DNA from 2 places in the Henriciella litoralis genome. Region 1 is predicted to be linked to the other one. Evidence: predicted binding sites of a transcription regulator. Region 1 holds the regulator's gene; the other holds the start of a gene.
The links. Region 1 encodes HrcA, which represses chaperone genes, less so after heat shock. Its sites were predicted from a motif close to GTTAGCANTCNNCNNNGNNGANTGCTAAC; they were not measured.
Positions count from the first base shown of each region.

Region 2: a site for HrcA is predicted at 4,238-4,266, ahead of groES (co-chaperone GroES). Genes of this name have one in related genera too.

Region 1 is NZ_NCSS01000006.1:1,387,907-1,395,832, reverse strand. Features, by position in the region: gene hemW (radical SAM family heme chaperone HemW) at 1-283, opposite strand, end outside; gene rdgB (RdgB/HAM1 family non-canonical purine NTP pyrophosphatase) at 280-879, opposite strand; gene B8783_RS10195 (DUF2975 domain-containing protein) at 999-1,529, shown strand; gene B8783_RS10190 (helix-turn-helix domain-containing protein) at 1,545-1,790, shown strand; gene B8783_RS10185 (CreA family protein) at 1,840-2,340, shown strand; gene B8783_RS10180 (group III truncated hemoglobin) at 2,401-2,841, shown strand; partial or broken gene B8783_RS18360 (CreA family protein) at 2,943-3,071, shown strand; gene B8783_RS10175 (hypothetical protein) at 3,034-3,558, opposite strand; gene rph (ribonuclease PH) at 3,618-4,343, opposite strand; gene B8783_RS10165 (MFS transporter) at 4,384-5,748, opposite strand; gene hrcA (heat-inducible transcriptional repressor HrcA) at 5,836-6,915, shown strand; gene B8783_RS10155 (nucleotide exchange factor GrpE) at 6,926-7,531, shown strand; gene B8783_RS10150 (NHL repeat-containing protein) at 7,535-7,926, opposite strand, start outside.
Region 2 is NZ_NCSS01000006.1:653,746-661,671, forward strand. Features, by position in the region: gene B8783_RS06785 (tetratricopeptide repeat-containing sulfotransferase family protein) at 1-1,981, shown strand, start outside; gene B8783_RS06790 (alpha/beta fold hydrolase) at 1,969-3,195, opposite strand; gene B8783_RS06795 (hypothetical protein) at 3,586-4,041, shown strand; gene groES (co-chaperone GroES) at 4,319-4,606, shown strand; gene groL (chaperonin GroEL) at 4,666-6,315, shown strand; gene B8783_RS06810 (hypothetical protein) at 6,529-7,068, shown strand; gene B8783_RS06815 (tetratricopeptide repeat protein) at 7,361-7,926, shown strand, end outside.

The sequences.
Region 1 (7,926 bases):
ACAGGCGGTCGGCCAACGCGATCATGGCCTCGATCTCAGCTGGAGGCATGAGCGAGGGCGTGCCGCCGCCGAAGTAAAGCGAGGTCAGCGGCGGATGACCTTTCAACCGGTCTGCATGGCGCTGTATGTCGGCGGACATGGCGGCGATCAGCGCCCCCGGATCACGGTCCTTGGCGGCGTAGACGTTGAAGTCGCAATAGGGGCAGATGCGCGTGCAGTAGGGCCAGTGTAAATAAAGCCCGAAGCCATAGTGCGGGCCGAAGGGCAGGGTGGGGGGTGTCAAAGCAAGGCCGCTTTCAGCTTTGCGAAGGCGTCGGCGCGGTGGCTGATGGCGTGCTTTTTCTTTGGGTCCATCTCCCCGAAGGTGATGGTTTCTCCTTTTGCAACAAAGACCGGGTCAAAGCCGAAGCCCTGTTCGCCTCGCGGTGGCCAGACGAGGTCTCCCTCGACCGTGCCGCGAAACACTTCTTCATGGCCATCCGGCCAGACAACAGCGAGCGTTGAGACAAAACGGGCGCTGCGGTCTGTGGCGCCGGACTCTTTCAAGAGTGTCTCGACCTTTTCCATGGCGACGTAGAAGTCGCGTGGTTCACCGGCCCAGATCGCCGTGTGGACGCCGGGCATGCCGCCAAGGGCCGTCACTTCGAGGCCGCTATCGTCTGACAGGGCAGGCGCACCGGTCGCCTTGCAGGCCGCGCGGGCCTTGATGAGCGCATTGCCCTCAAAGGTCTGTTCGGTCTCTTCGGGCTCTTCAAGATCGAGCTCGATTGCGGACACCACCTCATAACCGGCAGGCTCAAACAGGTCCTTGAGCTCTTTGACTTTTCCCTTGTTGTGGGTGGCGGCAACAAGTCTTCCTTTATCGAGCGTGCGAGTCATGGGTCTATGTGGCTCCGATCTTGCTTTCTGAACAAAGAGTATTATCGTTTAACGGTAAATTACTGGTTGGAAGACAAGAGACGGTCATGTAAACCGCCTCAAGAGGTTATGAGAGACATATGACGATCCGCCCGCAAAACTCCATGGCTGCCTTCCTGTCGGGACTGATGCAGGTTGTGATCTGGATTGCTGTTGTCAGCGGTGTGATCGCTTTTCTTCTTATTGGCGCTGGTCTGATCGGCAGCCTGAATGGCGGCACTATGCGCGTTCCCGGCATGGAAGCCTATGTCGAGGATGTCGCGCCGGGACAGTTTATCGCGGGTCTTGCCGGGCTCGCCGTTTTTGCGCCGGGCATCATCTATGTCTGCATGCAGCTACGGAAAATCCTGTCGACCCTGGCAACCGGTGACCCCTTCGTGCCCGAGAATGGGCCGCGCCTGACGCGCATTGCTGTGGCCATCGCGCTGATCGAGCTGGCGCGGTATCTCAGTGTGATCCTGCTGAATGTATTTGTCGATCTTGGCACGGATCAGCCCCTGCGCCTCAGCATTAACCTTGCTGCCTGGGCGGCAGTCATAGCGCTTTTCATCCTTGCGCAGGTCTTCCGAGAAGGAAGCCGGTTGCGTGAGGAAGAGAAGATGACGATTTAGGAGGCCTCGAACCATATGGCCATTCGCGTAACTCTCGACCGCGTTCTGCTTGAGCGCCGCATGTCCCTGACCGAGCTGTCAGACCGTGTTGGTGTGACGCTCGCTAATTTGTCCATTCTAAAGACGGGCAAGGCCAAGGCCGTGCGGTTCTCGACGCTGGAAGCGCTCTGCCGTGAGCTGGACTGCCAGCCCGGTGACATCCTGATCTTCGATGAAGAGGGTGATGGCGCGGCAGAAGAGTCAGATGAGGCCGCGGCCTAAGGTGAAGTTCGGAACCTCCTCGCCGCAGCGCGGTTGCACTTCCATGATCATGAAAAACAGATTTTTTGCGGGTGTAGCCCTTACTTTGACGCTCGTGGCATGTACTGGCGGTGACCGCGAGGCGGGCGAGTTCAAGAATGACTGGCTGGGCAATGAGATCAAGATCGACCGGCTGGCCGATCCTAAGATCGCCGGGATTTCGTGTCATGTCTCGTATTTCGACCGCGGCGTCTGGGACCGGCTCGGCAAGGGCAACTGGTTCGAGGATCCGTCCAATTCATCGATTTCCTGTCTGCAGACCGGGCCGATTGTCATCGGCAAGATCGATCTGGACCGTTCTGGCGAGGAAGTCTGGGACAGGGGCCGGTCGCTGATCTTCAAGCAGCTCGCCGTACGCCGGATCTATGACCCGCAGACGGACTCGCTGATGTATGTCTCGTTCAGCCGCAAGCCCGTGGATGGCTCCGCCAAGATGAGCCTGTCGACGGTGCCGCTCTATGGCGCGGATGTGACGTGGCAGGGGCGGGAAAAGCCTCAACCGCGCGACTAGGCTGCACTATCAGGTGATGTCCCTATCGCCCGGATCGGATTTATCTAGCAGAGTACGGGCATGACCTATCAAGTCCGCTCGGCGGAAGAGCGACGGCTCGCCATTCAGAAAAACGCTGCCCGTCTTGGCATTGACGACAATTTCATCTCGGAGTTGGTCGAGACCTTCTATGCGCGTGTGCGCGCCCATCCGCGCCTTGGCCCCATCTTCAATGGCGAGGTGGATGACTGGCCAGAACACCTCTCAAAGCTGAAGGATTTCTGGGCTTCGGTCGCGATGAATGCGGGGCGCTATTCCGGCAAGCCGGTGCCGGCGCATATGAAGCTTGACGGGATTAAGCGCGAGGATTTCGGTCTGTGGCTTGGGCTGTTTCACAGGACGCTGGAAGAGATTGCGCCTGGCGAAGAAACCGTCGCCTATTTCATGCAACGCGCCGAGCGCATTGCGCAAAGCCTGCAGCTTGCCATGTTCGGGCTGGATAGCCTTGAGGCGAGTGGGTAGTCCACGCATTTCGCTGCATCTGTACTCAGGTGGTTGAAGCGATGATGTATGTCGCCGTCTAGCGCAAGCCGGCGTGGAAGTGGGCGCGCGATCCGCAAACGGACTCGCTGATGTATGTCTCTTTCAGCCGCAAACTGGTGGATGGGTCTGCCAAGATGAGCCTGTCGACCGTGCCGCTTTATGGCGCGGATGTTACGTGGCAGGGGCGTGAGAAGCCTCTGGCGGATTAAGCCGGATGCGCTTCAGTGCAATTACCCTGATGATGGAATAAGACATCAGCGCCAATGGCAGGCCCATCACATAGGCGATAGGTAGAAATTTCGACACCAAGGTGCCGGCCAATCCCAAAAAGTTTAGTGCATCAAAGCCAGTTGAAACCTGACGGATGAGGTCGAACCCGGCCAAACCCAGAAGGAGTACAACGGGCGTTAAAGTGAATGCAGCCAAGCCGGCGAGAAACACATTGATATCGCTCTTGATACGAAATTTCGTGTAAATCAGCAGGGCCAGTGAGACGCCGATGGTCGTGGGGACGGCAGTTACGAAGAGCATAAGCGGTAGTTCAGCTAAATGCGGACGTCCATCTATCAGCAGCCATAGCCAAAAAGCTGGAGTAAGCGGTCCAGCGAGCAACCAGGCAAGCAGGACGAGCCGCGGAGACCTGAACAAGAGCAAGTTCTCCGGGTCGTCTGCTCGGTTGATCGCTATGTCGGCCATGGGCGCACGATACGCCCATCATCGAAACCGAACCACGCGGCATAGCGCGCAGGTCCGGGTTAGCCGATCGCTTTGCGCTGCGCCTCGAAAAGCTCGTTGCAGCCCTTTTCGGCGAGCTTCAGAAGCTCTTCGACTTCCGGGCGGGTCATTGGGCGTTCTTCGCCGGTGCCCTGGATTTCGATGAAGCCGCCGTCGGAGCTCATCACGACATTCATGTCGCCTTCGCCGCCGGAGTCTTCAGGGTAGTCGAGGTCAAGGACGGGGGTGTCCTTGAAGAGGCCAACGGAGATGGCTGCGGCTTGCTTGGTGATCGGGTCTGTCTTGATGACGCCTTCTTCGCGCATGTATTTCATCGCGAGCGCCATGGCGACGAAGCCGCCCGTGATGGAGGCTGTACGTGTGCCGCCATCGGCCTGCAGCACGTCGCAGTCGATGGTGAGCTGGTTTTCGCCAAGCGCGGAGAGATCGACCACTGAGCGCAGCGAGCGGCCGATGAGGCGCTGGATTTCCTGCGTGCGACCGGACTGCTTGCCGGCGGTTGCTTCGCGGCGGCCGCGTGTGTGGGTCGCGCGGGGCAGCATGCCGTATTCGCCGGTGACCCAGCCTTTGCCCTGACCGCGCAGCCATGGCGGGACATTGTCCTGCCAGGAAGCGGTGCAGAGAACGTGGGTGTGCCCGAATTTTGCGAGGCAGGAGCCTTCGGCGTAGCGGGTGACGTTGGTTTCAAGCACGATATCGCGCAGTTGATCGACGGCGCGGCCCGAGGGGCGGGTGAATTCTGTCATGATCTTTCCTTAGAGCATCTTGCGCGCTCTTTAGGCATATTCAGTCGATCACGTCGACCGTCGGGGCGATGCCGAGTGCATCCGCATTGTTGGCCTGCGCCGCGCGCGTGATCGGATAGCGCCAGATCAATAGTGCAGCGAGCGCATATGAGACAACTGGCACGCCGACGAAGACCAGCATCAGGCCATGCACAGTTTGCGGTGAGTTGTCGGTGGCCGGATTAAAGCCCACGAGCACGCCAAGGAGGATGTAGGGGATGCCGATCGCGAAGCTCGCGCCGGTCTTGTAGGCCCCCGACATGAGGGAGAAGAAGAGCCCGGAGCGATTGCCGCCGCCGCGCACTTCTTCAGCTTCGACAAGGTCTGCCATCATGGAACGAACGAGGATGAAGGGCGAGCCATAGCCGAGCCCGCTGATGACGGCTGCGGCCAGCAGGCCGTACAGGCCGACGTCCATCATCGAGAGCGGCAGATATGAGATGTAGGTCACCGCTGAGAACAGGCAGACCAGTCGCATCGCTATGTATTTTTCAGTGCGTTTCGAGATCCACACCCAGAACGGCATGGCGGCAAAACCGGCGATGAAGTGCGCCATCAGGATGAGCGGTGCGAGTTCGATGATGCCAAAGCCCCACTGGGAGGCGAACAGGAAGGTGCCGGCCGTACCGGCGATGGCGATGCCGATGAAAATCTCGGTCGCAAGCAGGCGCCATAGCGTGGCTTTCTTCAGTGCGTCGGTGATCGCCTTTGCGCTGAAGTCCGCTTTTGGCAGGTCTGATGCGGGTTTCGGGTCCGGCACGAGCCAGACGGCGGCGCCTACGGTGAGCGGCAGAGCGATAACGAGAATCCAGCCCATCATGGAAATCTGGGCCGCGCGATCGACCCCACCTGTCGTGGCGAGAATGGTCGGCAGGGCGAGCATGATCAGCATGGTGGAAATCGAGAACAGCTCTCGCCACATGAAGAGGCGTGAACGTTCGTCATAGCTGCGCGCGATGGACGGGGCCCAGGCCTGGTGCGGGGTCACGATCATCGTCGTGCCAATGTAGAAAACGAAAAGGATGACCGCGAGGACCAGAGGCGAAATGGGTGGGCCTATCGGGTTATAGAGGAGCCAGACCGCCGGAAGCAGGATCGGCACGGCCATCAACAGCCAGTGACGCACCTTGCCAAGGCGGGAGGGGCGGGTATCGACCAGCCAGCCCATGACAGGATCAGAAAACAGGTCCCAGAAGCGCAGGACCATGAAGATAACACCGACCATTGCGGTGCCGAGCCCCATCTGGTCTGCATAGAAAGGCGCGATAAAGACAGCCATGGGCAGTCCAACGGCCCCGAACGGTATTCCGACCGAACCATATGCGATGACTTGTGTTAGGGGTAGTTTTTCAGGGACACTCGACATAGCGCCACACAATCTGATTTTGTGTGTCGCTCCAAGCGAAAACGCCAATATAAAACCGGTGATTGCAAAGATCGAAAATTCGCCAACATGACTGATTTTTCTTCTTCAAGCGGCCTTCTTCAGAGCCTCGATGAGCGCTCACGATCGATTTTTCGTGAGATCGTGGAGACGTATCTGCAAACGGGTGAGCCTGTCGGGTCACGGACCCTTTCCAAAGGCACGATCGGTCTGTCTGCGGCTTCGATCCGCAATGTCATGGCGGACCTCACTGACCTTGGCCTACTGGACAGCCCGCACGTGTCTGCGGGCCGTCTGCCGACGCATATCGGCTTGCGCCTCTTCGTCGACGGGTTTCTTGAGATTGGTCAGCCATCGGATCGCGACAGGCAGGAGATCGAGGACAGGCTGCGCTCTGGCGGGCGGGACATGCAGGGCATGCTGAAGGAAGCTTCGTCGATCTTGTCAGGTCTGGCCGGGGGCGCAGGGCTTGTGTCCTCGCCAACGCGTGAACGGCCGGTGCGGCATGTGGAGTTCGTTCCTCTCGCCACGGGCGAAGCGCTTTGCATCCTGGTTGACGAAATGGGCGATGTCGAAAACCGGCTCGTGAAAATTCCGCCGGGACTGCCGGCAACAACGCTGATTGAGGCGGGCAATTATCTCGCCGCCCGGATGAAGGGGAAGACGCTGCGAGAGGCTTCTGCCAGTATCAGCGAGGAAATTGCGCAGCGCCGCGCGCAGCTCGATGCAGCTGCAACCTCGCTTGTTGAGCAAGGGCTGGCGGAATGGGGCGGGCAGGTGCCTGGAGAGGAACGCGCACTAATCGTGCACGGCCGCGCCAACCTGCTGTCTGATGCGCGCGCTGCAGAAGACATGGAGCAGGTGCGGCAACTGTTTGATATTCTGGAGCGTCAGCAGGGCCTTCTGGAGGTGCTGGACTCGACCCGGGAAGCCGAAGGCGTGCGACTTTTTATCGGTTCGGAGAACAGGCTTTTTCCGTTGTCGGGTTCAAGCCTGATCGTTGCCCCCTATATGAACGCCTCAAGAGAGGTTATCGGCGCACTTGGAGTGATTGGCCCGACCCGGTTAAACTATGCCCGTGTGATCCCGATGGTGGACTATACGGCCCGGGTGGTTGGTCAGATTCTCGGTGAGCGCCAGAAAACATGAAGAGTGACAAATGAGCATGAGTGAAGATCAGAAACGCCCGCCAGAAGCGGTTGAAACCGAAACACTGGATGCCGGTTCGCCGGAATCAGAAGCGCTTGAAGCGGCTGCTGAAGCAGATAATGAAGGCCCGGACGCCGAAACCCGCATCGCCGAGCTGGAAGGCGAGGTCACCGGCCTCAAAGACCAGATTCTGCGCACGCTGGCTGAATCAGAAAACGTCCGCAAGCGCGCTGCGCGTGAAGTGTCCGACGCCAAGGTCTATGCGGTCGAGAAATTTGCAGGCGACATGCTGAGCGTTTCAGACAATCTGTCTCGCGCGCTTGGGGCGCTGCCGGATGAGGAGCGCGCTGCGTTGACCGAGGCAGGGCAAAACCTGCTCAACGGCATCGAGATGACGCAGAAAGAGCTTCACGCGAAGCTTGCCCGTCACGGCGTGACGTCTGTCGCCGCTGAGCCGGGTGAAGCGTTTGATCCGAACCTGCATCAGGCTGTCAGCCAGGTGCCGTCGGATCAGCCGTCGGGTACAATTGCCGAGACCTACCAGACCGGCTGGCGTATCGGCGACCGTGTGTTGCGGGCTGCTATGGTGGCCGTCAGCGCCGGACAGGCGAACTAGGCTCTATTTTTTCTCGATGGACCACGCGGTGACTGTGCCCGGCTTGGGCGACAGGCCAATTGTCATGTCGCCCATACTGAGCAGTGGCCCTCTGACCTCAGGCATCTTGAGGTCGAATGAGGCGCCGTCGGCATCGATGAAGTAGAGACCGCCGACCAGAGATGAAACAAGATAGCCATCATCGATGATGGCGACGCCGTCGGGCGCCATCAGGCCCGTGGCGAGTTCTTTCAGCTCTTTGGATTCAGTGACTTCATAGAGGCTCCCCGTCTTTGAGGAGGCGAAGACGAGGCGGTTCTGGTCTGCCGTGAGAGAGCTTACGCCTTCGAGACGCGCATCTTCCATCCAGATGCCGACATCGTCGCCTGACAGGCGGTATATGCGCCCTGCGCTCG
Region 2 (7,926 bases), 730 kb from region 1:
ATCCCGGATACGTGAACTGCAGGCGCAAATTCAGGCCGGCGCTTTCGAGACGGCGGCGGATCAAATTGCGCCCTTGCTGGAGCAACATCCGCAATCGCAGGACCTTCTCTACATGGCGGCCGTCTGCGCGCGATACCTGCAGCGCACCGAAGCGGCTTTTGACTATCTCGCCCGGCTAAAGAAAGCCGTGCCCGATTTTGGCCGGGCCTTTCAGGAGGAAGGGCATCTGCGGCGGGCAACTGGCGATCTTACCGGCGCTCTGTCAGCCTTCCAGCTGGCCACGAGATATAACCCTGCCCTCCTCGCCAGTTGGCGCGCGCAGGCAGAACTGTTCGATCAGGGCGGCAATCCGACGGCGGCAACCGAAGCCCGCGCCCAGGCAGACCGCCTCTCGCGCCTGCCGAAGGAGCTGTTTGCGGTGACAAATTACCTGCATGAGGGCCGCGTCCTTCACGCGGAAAAAATCGCCCGCGCCTTTCTGCATAAAAATCCGGCCCATGTTGAAGGCATGCGCCTGCTGGCAGACATCGGCACACGCCTTGGCGTTCACGAGGATGCCGACTTCCTGCTGGAAACGGCCATCGAGCTTGAACCGGAGAACCTGCAGCTCCGCATCGACCATGTGCAGGTCCTGCGCAAACGCCAGAAATACGAGGCCGCATTGAAACAGGCAAAAGCCCTGCTGGAGCGCGCGCCTGACAACCCGACCTTCCGATCAATCTATGCCATCGAGAGCATGCAGGCTGGTAATTATGTCGAAGCGCTGGAAATCTTCGACAGCGTGCTCGCCGACCTGCCGGAAGATCTCGCAACGCTGACCTCCCGCGGGCACGCGCTGAAGACGGCAGGCCAGACAGATGAGGCCATCGCCTCGTATCGCCAGGCCGTCACCGTCTATCCGCTGCACGGAGATGCTTGGTACGCGCTTGCAAACCTCAAGACATACAAATTCTCCGATGAAGAGATCGCCGCGATGCAGGCGGCCTTCCGTGATCCGAACCTCTCGCATATGGGCCGCGTCCACATCGCCTTTGCGCTCGGCAAAGCGCTGGAAGACCGCGCCAACTATGAAGGCGCCTTCCAGAACTATGCCGAAGGCAACCGGCTGAAGAAGCTGCAGGTACGCTATACGACCGAGCAGATGCGTGAGGAGTTTGCCTCCCAGAAAACCCATTGTACGCGCGAGCTTTTCGAGCGGCGGTCCGGCGTCGGCCATGACGACCCTGCCCCGATCTTTATCGTCGGGCTACCGCGCGCTGGATCGACGCTGATCGAGCAGATTCTCGCCTCCCACAGCATGGTGGACGGCACGCTTGAGCTTCCCAATATTCTGTCGCTGGCCCACCAGCTGCGCGGCCGAAAGCAGATTTCCGAGCGCGACAGGTATCCGCGCGTCCTGCACGATCTACCGGATGCTGAGCTGGAGGCGCTGGGCCGGAAGTATATCGACGATACCGCCATCCATCGGCGGGGCGCGCCCTATTTCACCGACAAGATGCCGAACAATTTCCGGCATATCGGGCTGATCAAACTCATCCTGCCAAATGCGAAGATCATCGATGCGCGGCGCGCACCGATGTCCTGTTGTTTTTCCGGCTACAAGCAACTCTTCGCCGAAGGCCAGGAGTTCAGCTACAGCCTCGAAGACATTGGCAATTACTATTGCAGCTATGTCGACCTGATGGACCACTGGGACAACGTCCTGCCCGGCGCCGTCCTTCGTGTGCAGCATGAGCACGTTGTCGATGACCTTGAGGGCCAGGTCCGCCGCATCCTCGACTATTGCGAGCTGCCGTTCGAGCAGGCCTGTATCGACTTTCACAAGACCGAACGCGCTGTGCGGACCGCCAGTTCAGAACAGGTGCGTCAGCCAATCAGCCGGTCAGGTCTCGCTCAATGGAAGCACTTTGAGCCATGGCTCGACCCGCTTAAAGAGGCGCTAGAACCGGTCCTCCAGGCGGGCGTTACTCACGCGAAGTGAAGGCGCCGATACTTTCCCTTGAAATAGAGAAGCGGGTCGCGGCGAGGCTCGTATTTCGCCCGCTCGACCTGGCCGACAAGGATCACATGATCGCCGCCATCGTGAAGCGCAAAACGCTCGCACTCAAAATTGGCGAGCGCGCCTGAGAGCAAGGGGGCGTCCCGCAAACCGCGCTGCCACGGCGTATCGGCAAACCGGTCCTCGCCTGAGCGCGCAAACGCGTTGGAAACAGGCTGTTGGCCGATATGCAAGACGTTCACCGCAAAATGCTTGGCCTGTTCCAGCACTTTCAGGCTGGTCGACGTCTTGGCGATGCAGACCAGAAGCAGAGGCGGGTCTAGCGATACGGACGTGAAGGAATTGGCGGTCAGACCAACCGGCTCATTTTCCTCGCTCATCGTTGTGACAACCGTGACGCCCGTCGCAAAGCAGCCGAGCGCATCGCGCAATGTGCGCGCGTCCGAGCCCTGTTTGTAGTCCGGCAGGAAACGCGGCACGCGCCGTTCCAGAAAGTCCAGCACGACGGCGCTGAACATATCCGCCCGATCGAAAGCGACATGGTGGCCGGCATCCTCGATCTCTGCGAACTCGGCCGTTTCCACCTGCTCGACATAACGCCCGGCGAGCTCTGAGTCGGCAAGATCACTCATCGCCCCGCGAACAAAGAGGACGGGCAGCTTCAAAAGGTGCGCGGCTTCGGTAATCCGGCCGGTCGCATGCTCCAGATCCATACTCCTCAGGAAAGCGGGGTCGAATTGTGCCTGGACATCGGTTCGCTCAATTTGAAGCCGCAGCTGATCGGAGACTTTCAGGGCTGTCTGCGCATCTATCTCAGGCGGGGCATCAGCCAGCACCAGTCCGGAGGCCAGATGTCCGCCATCCTCGCCGAGGGCCGCGGCCGCGATCCATCCGCCAAGTGCTGCGCCAATGATGACGGGACGTGAGGCCAGTTGCGCCAGCACAGCGCGTATGTCTTCGACAAACGCTTCAAAGTCATAGCGCCCATCGCTGGCCCAATCACTTGCGCCATGTCCCCTCAAATCGAGATTGATGACATGCCGCCCGGCCTTCACGAGCGCCTCGGCGGCAGGCTGCCAGACGTCTCGGCTTTGCCCCCCGCCATGCAGCAGCAGAACGGATGGATCATCGCTCATGCCGTGAACGTCGGCGCGAAGGGTTATCCCGCCAAAGCCTTTGAATTCCCGTTCGTTCATTGAGTACCCTTGTGAGAATTCGCCGCGTGCTGGCAGAGCCGACCATCTATGCAATTCACTATGGGGTGATTGGGTCGCGGTTCAAGACGGCGAGGCCTGTCCTGTTCGACACCAGTGGCGCGTGAGGATGCACCCGAAAACGCTTGGAATCGACGGATTTGCCTGGATGGCTTACGCTATCGCGACGGATATGCTGTTATCCTCAGGAATTGAAGACAAGAAGGTGAACCCGACCGGCGCGATTTGATGAAGATCAAACCATAGCCCTCCCGGAAAGGTCAGCCTGGCTCCCGACCCTTATTTGACGGGGACTTGAAGGGTATAGGACATAGAGAAATGAATGAGACACATCCAGGCGTCCCGGGGACGCGTCGCCGAAAGAAAGAACAAATGGGACTGCTGAGAAGAATAGAAACAGTGACGCCGCTCCTGATCATTCCAGTGATCATATACGGCGTGATGAGCCTTCTGGCCGGCAGCGATCATGGCCCCGACGGGCCTGCCATACTGGGCATGCTCAACAGCACGCTGATCAGCATGCCAATGATCTCGGGCGTTCGCTGGATCTTGACGGCAGGTGACGCGCTTCTCGTTCTCTCGCTTATCGTCCTGTCGATCGAGATCATGAAATCGACCAGCACGCGTTCATCAGCGATGATCAATCACGTCGCGTCGATGTTCGTGCTTCTGTTCTGCATTGTCATGTTTTTGCTCGTCGGCAATTTCGCGACCGGCGTCTTCTTTCTTCTGACACTGATTACACTGATGGATGTGCTGGTCGGCGTCATCGTTAGCATCGTCTCCGCCCGCCGCGACTTCGGCGTTGGTGATGGCTTTGCCGGCTAGGCCGTCGAGGCTTCATTACAATCGCATCAGACGCCGTCCGGTGCGATTGTAACTGCCCGCCCGTAGAGTTAGCTCTTCACGCACAATCATGTTGAGCGCCGGACACGCGTCCCGCTGCGCGCTGGGTCAAAACTTATCCCAAAAATTCAACATCGAGCTTGTTGACGTTGGTCTCTCACGTTCCTAACTGAACGCCGTTAGCAGTCGCCTCGCGTGAGTGCTAACACCGAAACATATTGCCCGATCCCCGGGTGAACTCAAAGGTAAGAGAGAGCACATGAAATTCCGTCCTCTGCACGACCGCGTTCTCGTGAAACGCGTTGAAGAAGAAGCCAAAACCAAAGGCGGCATCATCATTCCAGACACCGCCAAGGAAAAGCCACAGGAAGGCGAAGTCGTCGCTGTTGGTTCCGGCGCACGTGGCGACGACAATGAGATCGTCCCAATGGAAGTCAAAGCCGGTGACAAGATCCTCTTCGGCAAGTGGTCCGGCACGGAAGTCAAAATTGACGGCCAGGACCTGCTGATCATGAAGGAAAGCGACATTCTCGGCATCGTCGAGTAAGCGCCCTCCCCCCTCTCAAATTTCAAAGATTCAACTGAATTTCAGGAAGGATAACAGCCATGGCTGCTAAACACGTAAAATTTGGTGCTGACGCGCGCGAGAAAATGCTGCGCGGCGTCGACACACTCGCAAACGCTGTAAAAGTCACGCTCGGCCCTAAAGGCCGTAACGTCGTGATCGAAAAGTCGTTCGGTGCCCCACGCACCACCAAGGACGGCGTCACAGTCGCTAAAGAGATCGAGCTCGAAGACAAGTTCGAGAATATGGGCGCACAAATGCTGCGCGAAGTTGCTTCCAAAGCAAACGACGTTGCCGGTGACGGCACGACGACGGCGACCGTTCTCGCCCAGTCGATCGTTCGCGAAGGCATGAAGCGCGTTGCCGCTGGCATGAACCCAATGGACCTGAAGCGCGGCATCGACAAAGCCGTCCTCGAAGTGACCTCTGACCTCGCGCATCACTCGCGCAAAGTGAAAGAGAACTCCGAGATTGCTCAAGTCGGTTCGATTTCCGCCAATGGCGATAAGGAAATCGGCGACATGATTGCCAAGGCCATGGAAAAGGTCGGCAATGAAGGCGTCATCACGGTCGAGGAAGCCAAATCCCTCGAAACCGAACTCGACGTCGTCGAAGGCATGCAGTTCGACCGTGGCTACCTCTCCCCATACTTCGTCACCAACCCTGACAAGATGGCTGTTGAGCTGGAAGACCCATTCATCCTGCTTCACGAGAAGAAGCTTTCTTCGCTTCAGCCAATGCTCCCAATCCTTGAGCAGGTCGTTCAGTCCCAGCGTCCACTGCTGATCATCGCAGAAGACGTCGATGGCGAAGCTCTTGCGACGCTCGTCGTGAACAAGCTGCGCGGCGGCCTCAAGGTTGCAGCGGTCAAGGCACCAGGCTTCGGCGATCGCCGCAAAGCCATGCTGCAGGACATCGCTGTCCTGACCGGTGGCCAGGTCATCTCTGAAGACCTCGGCATCAAGCTGGAAAACATCTCGCTCGACATGCTCGGCACCGCCAAGAAAGTCGAGATCGACAAGGACAACACCACGATCGTCGATGGTGCCGGTTCCAAGGAAGAGATCGAAGCCCGCGTCAGCCAGATCAAGAAGCAGATCGAAGACACCTCGTCCGACTATGACAAGGAGAAGCTCCAGGAGCGTCTTGCCAAGCTCGCTGGCGGTGTTGCCGTGATCAAGGTCGGCGGCGCAACCGAAGTCGAAGTGAAAGAACGCAAGGACCGCGTTGACGATGCGCTGAACGCAACCCGCGCAGCCGTCGAAGAAGGCGTGATCCCTGGCGGTGGTGTTGCCCTGCTCCGTGCAGCGCAGAACATCGACGTCAAAGGTGCAAACACCGACGAGCAAGCCGGTATCGACATCGTTCGCAAGGCGCTCGAAGCGCCTATCCGTCAGATCGTCAACAATGCTGGCCTCGAAGGCTCGGTCGTTGTTGCCACGGTCCTGAAGGAAAGCGATCGCGGTTACGGCTTCAACGCCCAGACCGAAGAGTATGGCGACATGTACAAGATGGGTATCATCGACCCAGCCAAAGTCGTGCGCTCTGCCCTTCAGAACGCTGCATCTGTCGCAGCCCTTCTCATCACGACGGAAGCCGGCATTGCCGAAGCTCCGAAGAAAGAAGGCGAAGGCGGCGGCGGCATGCCGGACATGGGCGGCATGGGTGGAATGGGCGGCATGGGCTTCTAGGCCTTACCCCCGTCTCATCAGACGTAATAAAGGAAAGCCCGGCGCCAACGCGCCGGGCTTTTTCTATGTGCACCCAAAATCCACCCGTGGCGAAATTTACAAAGCTGCTAATGCAGGTTATCGCGAACATGGCGCATCTGGATTAGATGCCTGAAAATAATTGCCTTATCTGCGCAGGTACCGACCAGGTCAGATAAGGAGCTGGGGGGCAAAATGTCTGATATTATCTTTTACGCACTCGCGGCGGTCGTTGCCGTCGCCTTGATCTACGGTCTCAGATGGGTGGCGTCGCGACACGCCGAGGGGGTCAAATCTGAAGCCAGCGAGAAAATAGGCGAGGCGCTCGGCAAAACACCGGACTTTATCCACGCTTATGGAGCGACTGGATTCGGTCTCGATTACCGGGCCAACACGCTGATCGTATATGATCGCAAGTCCGAACTTGAGACCTTCGGGTTCGACAAGATCGGCACCTGGTTCGTCGGCATGGTTTCAACAGAAATCATGTCTCCGCAAATGGCGCACGCTCTCTCAGACCCTTCGAGCGACACAAGCGTATCTGCCCGCACGACCCACACCAAATACGCCATCATTTGCGATACCAACCAGCAGCGGATTTGCCAGGTCGGCATCGTCGGAGATCGTGACGAGTCAGCGGTCAGCGATGCACTCAAGCGGGCCATGCCGGACAAGCAGACCTTCGAGCCGATTGGCGCGAAAGCCATGTCAGACCTTTTGCGAGGTCAGCGCTGATATTTGGCCGTATCGGACGAAACTTTACATCGCCTGATGGAGAATGGTCCGTCGCCATCGTGTCAACGCGACGCTCCCGCGGCTGCAAAAACCTGTCCAATGTGAAGTATCGCCAGGAAATCTGGGTTGGCCCGGCAGAAGTGGTCGCGGCCCTGGACGGCGTTCCGTACGATTAGGGAGAGCCAGCCGCTCAGCCGACAGAGCCTGAAGCGCCGAGATCAACTGCCCTCAGTTCGATATAGCGAATTTCTAAGACTCCCGTATAGTGACGCCTCATTGACAGGGGACGGTCATGCTCAGGGTTTCAATTCTGGTTTCTATTCTGCTCGCTATATCAAGCTGGGCGATCTGCCCTGCCGCATTGGCGGATCAGCTGTATGGTATGCGTAGTTTCGACGCCGAAAACGAAAAGGCGAAAGCTTATGTCAATTCAGGCGCGCCTGAACTGGCACTGCCGATCTTCGAACGGGGCGCAGAACTTGGCGATATCCGGGCAATCAACAATCTCGCAGGCCTTTACCGAAACGGGCAGAGCGTCCCCAAGGATACAGCCAACGCCATCAGCCTGTACGAAAAGGCATCTGAAGGCGGCCTGCCGCATGCAGACTACAATCTTGGCTGGATCTATTTCGGTACCGATGCCGCCTATCTCGATCTGCCCAAAAGCCGGGCTTACTGGCAGAAAGCCGTCGATGCAGATTACGGCCCCGCGTTCAGTCTTCTTGCCCAGCATTATGATGGCCGGTCAGAACTGCCGCGCGACCCGGAAAGGGTCAAAGATCTGCTCGAACGCGGATCAGCGCTTGGAGACAAGGAAAGCACCTATGCACTTGCCCACTTCCTGCTGAACGAACCCGC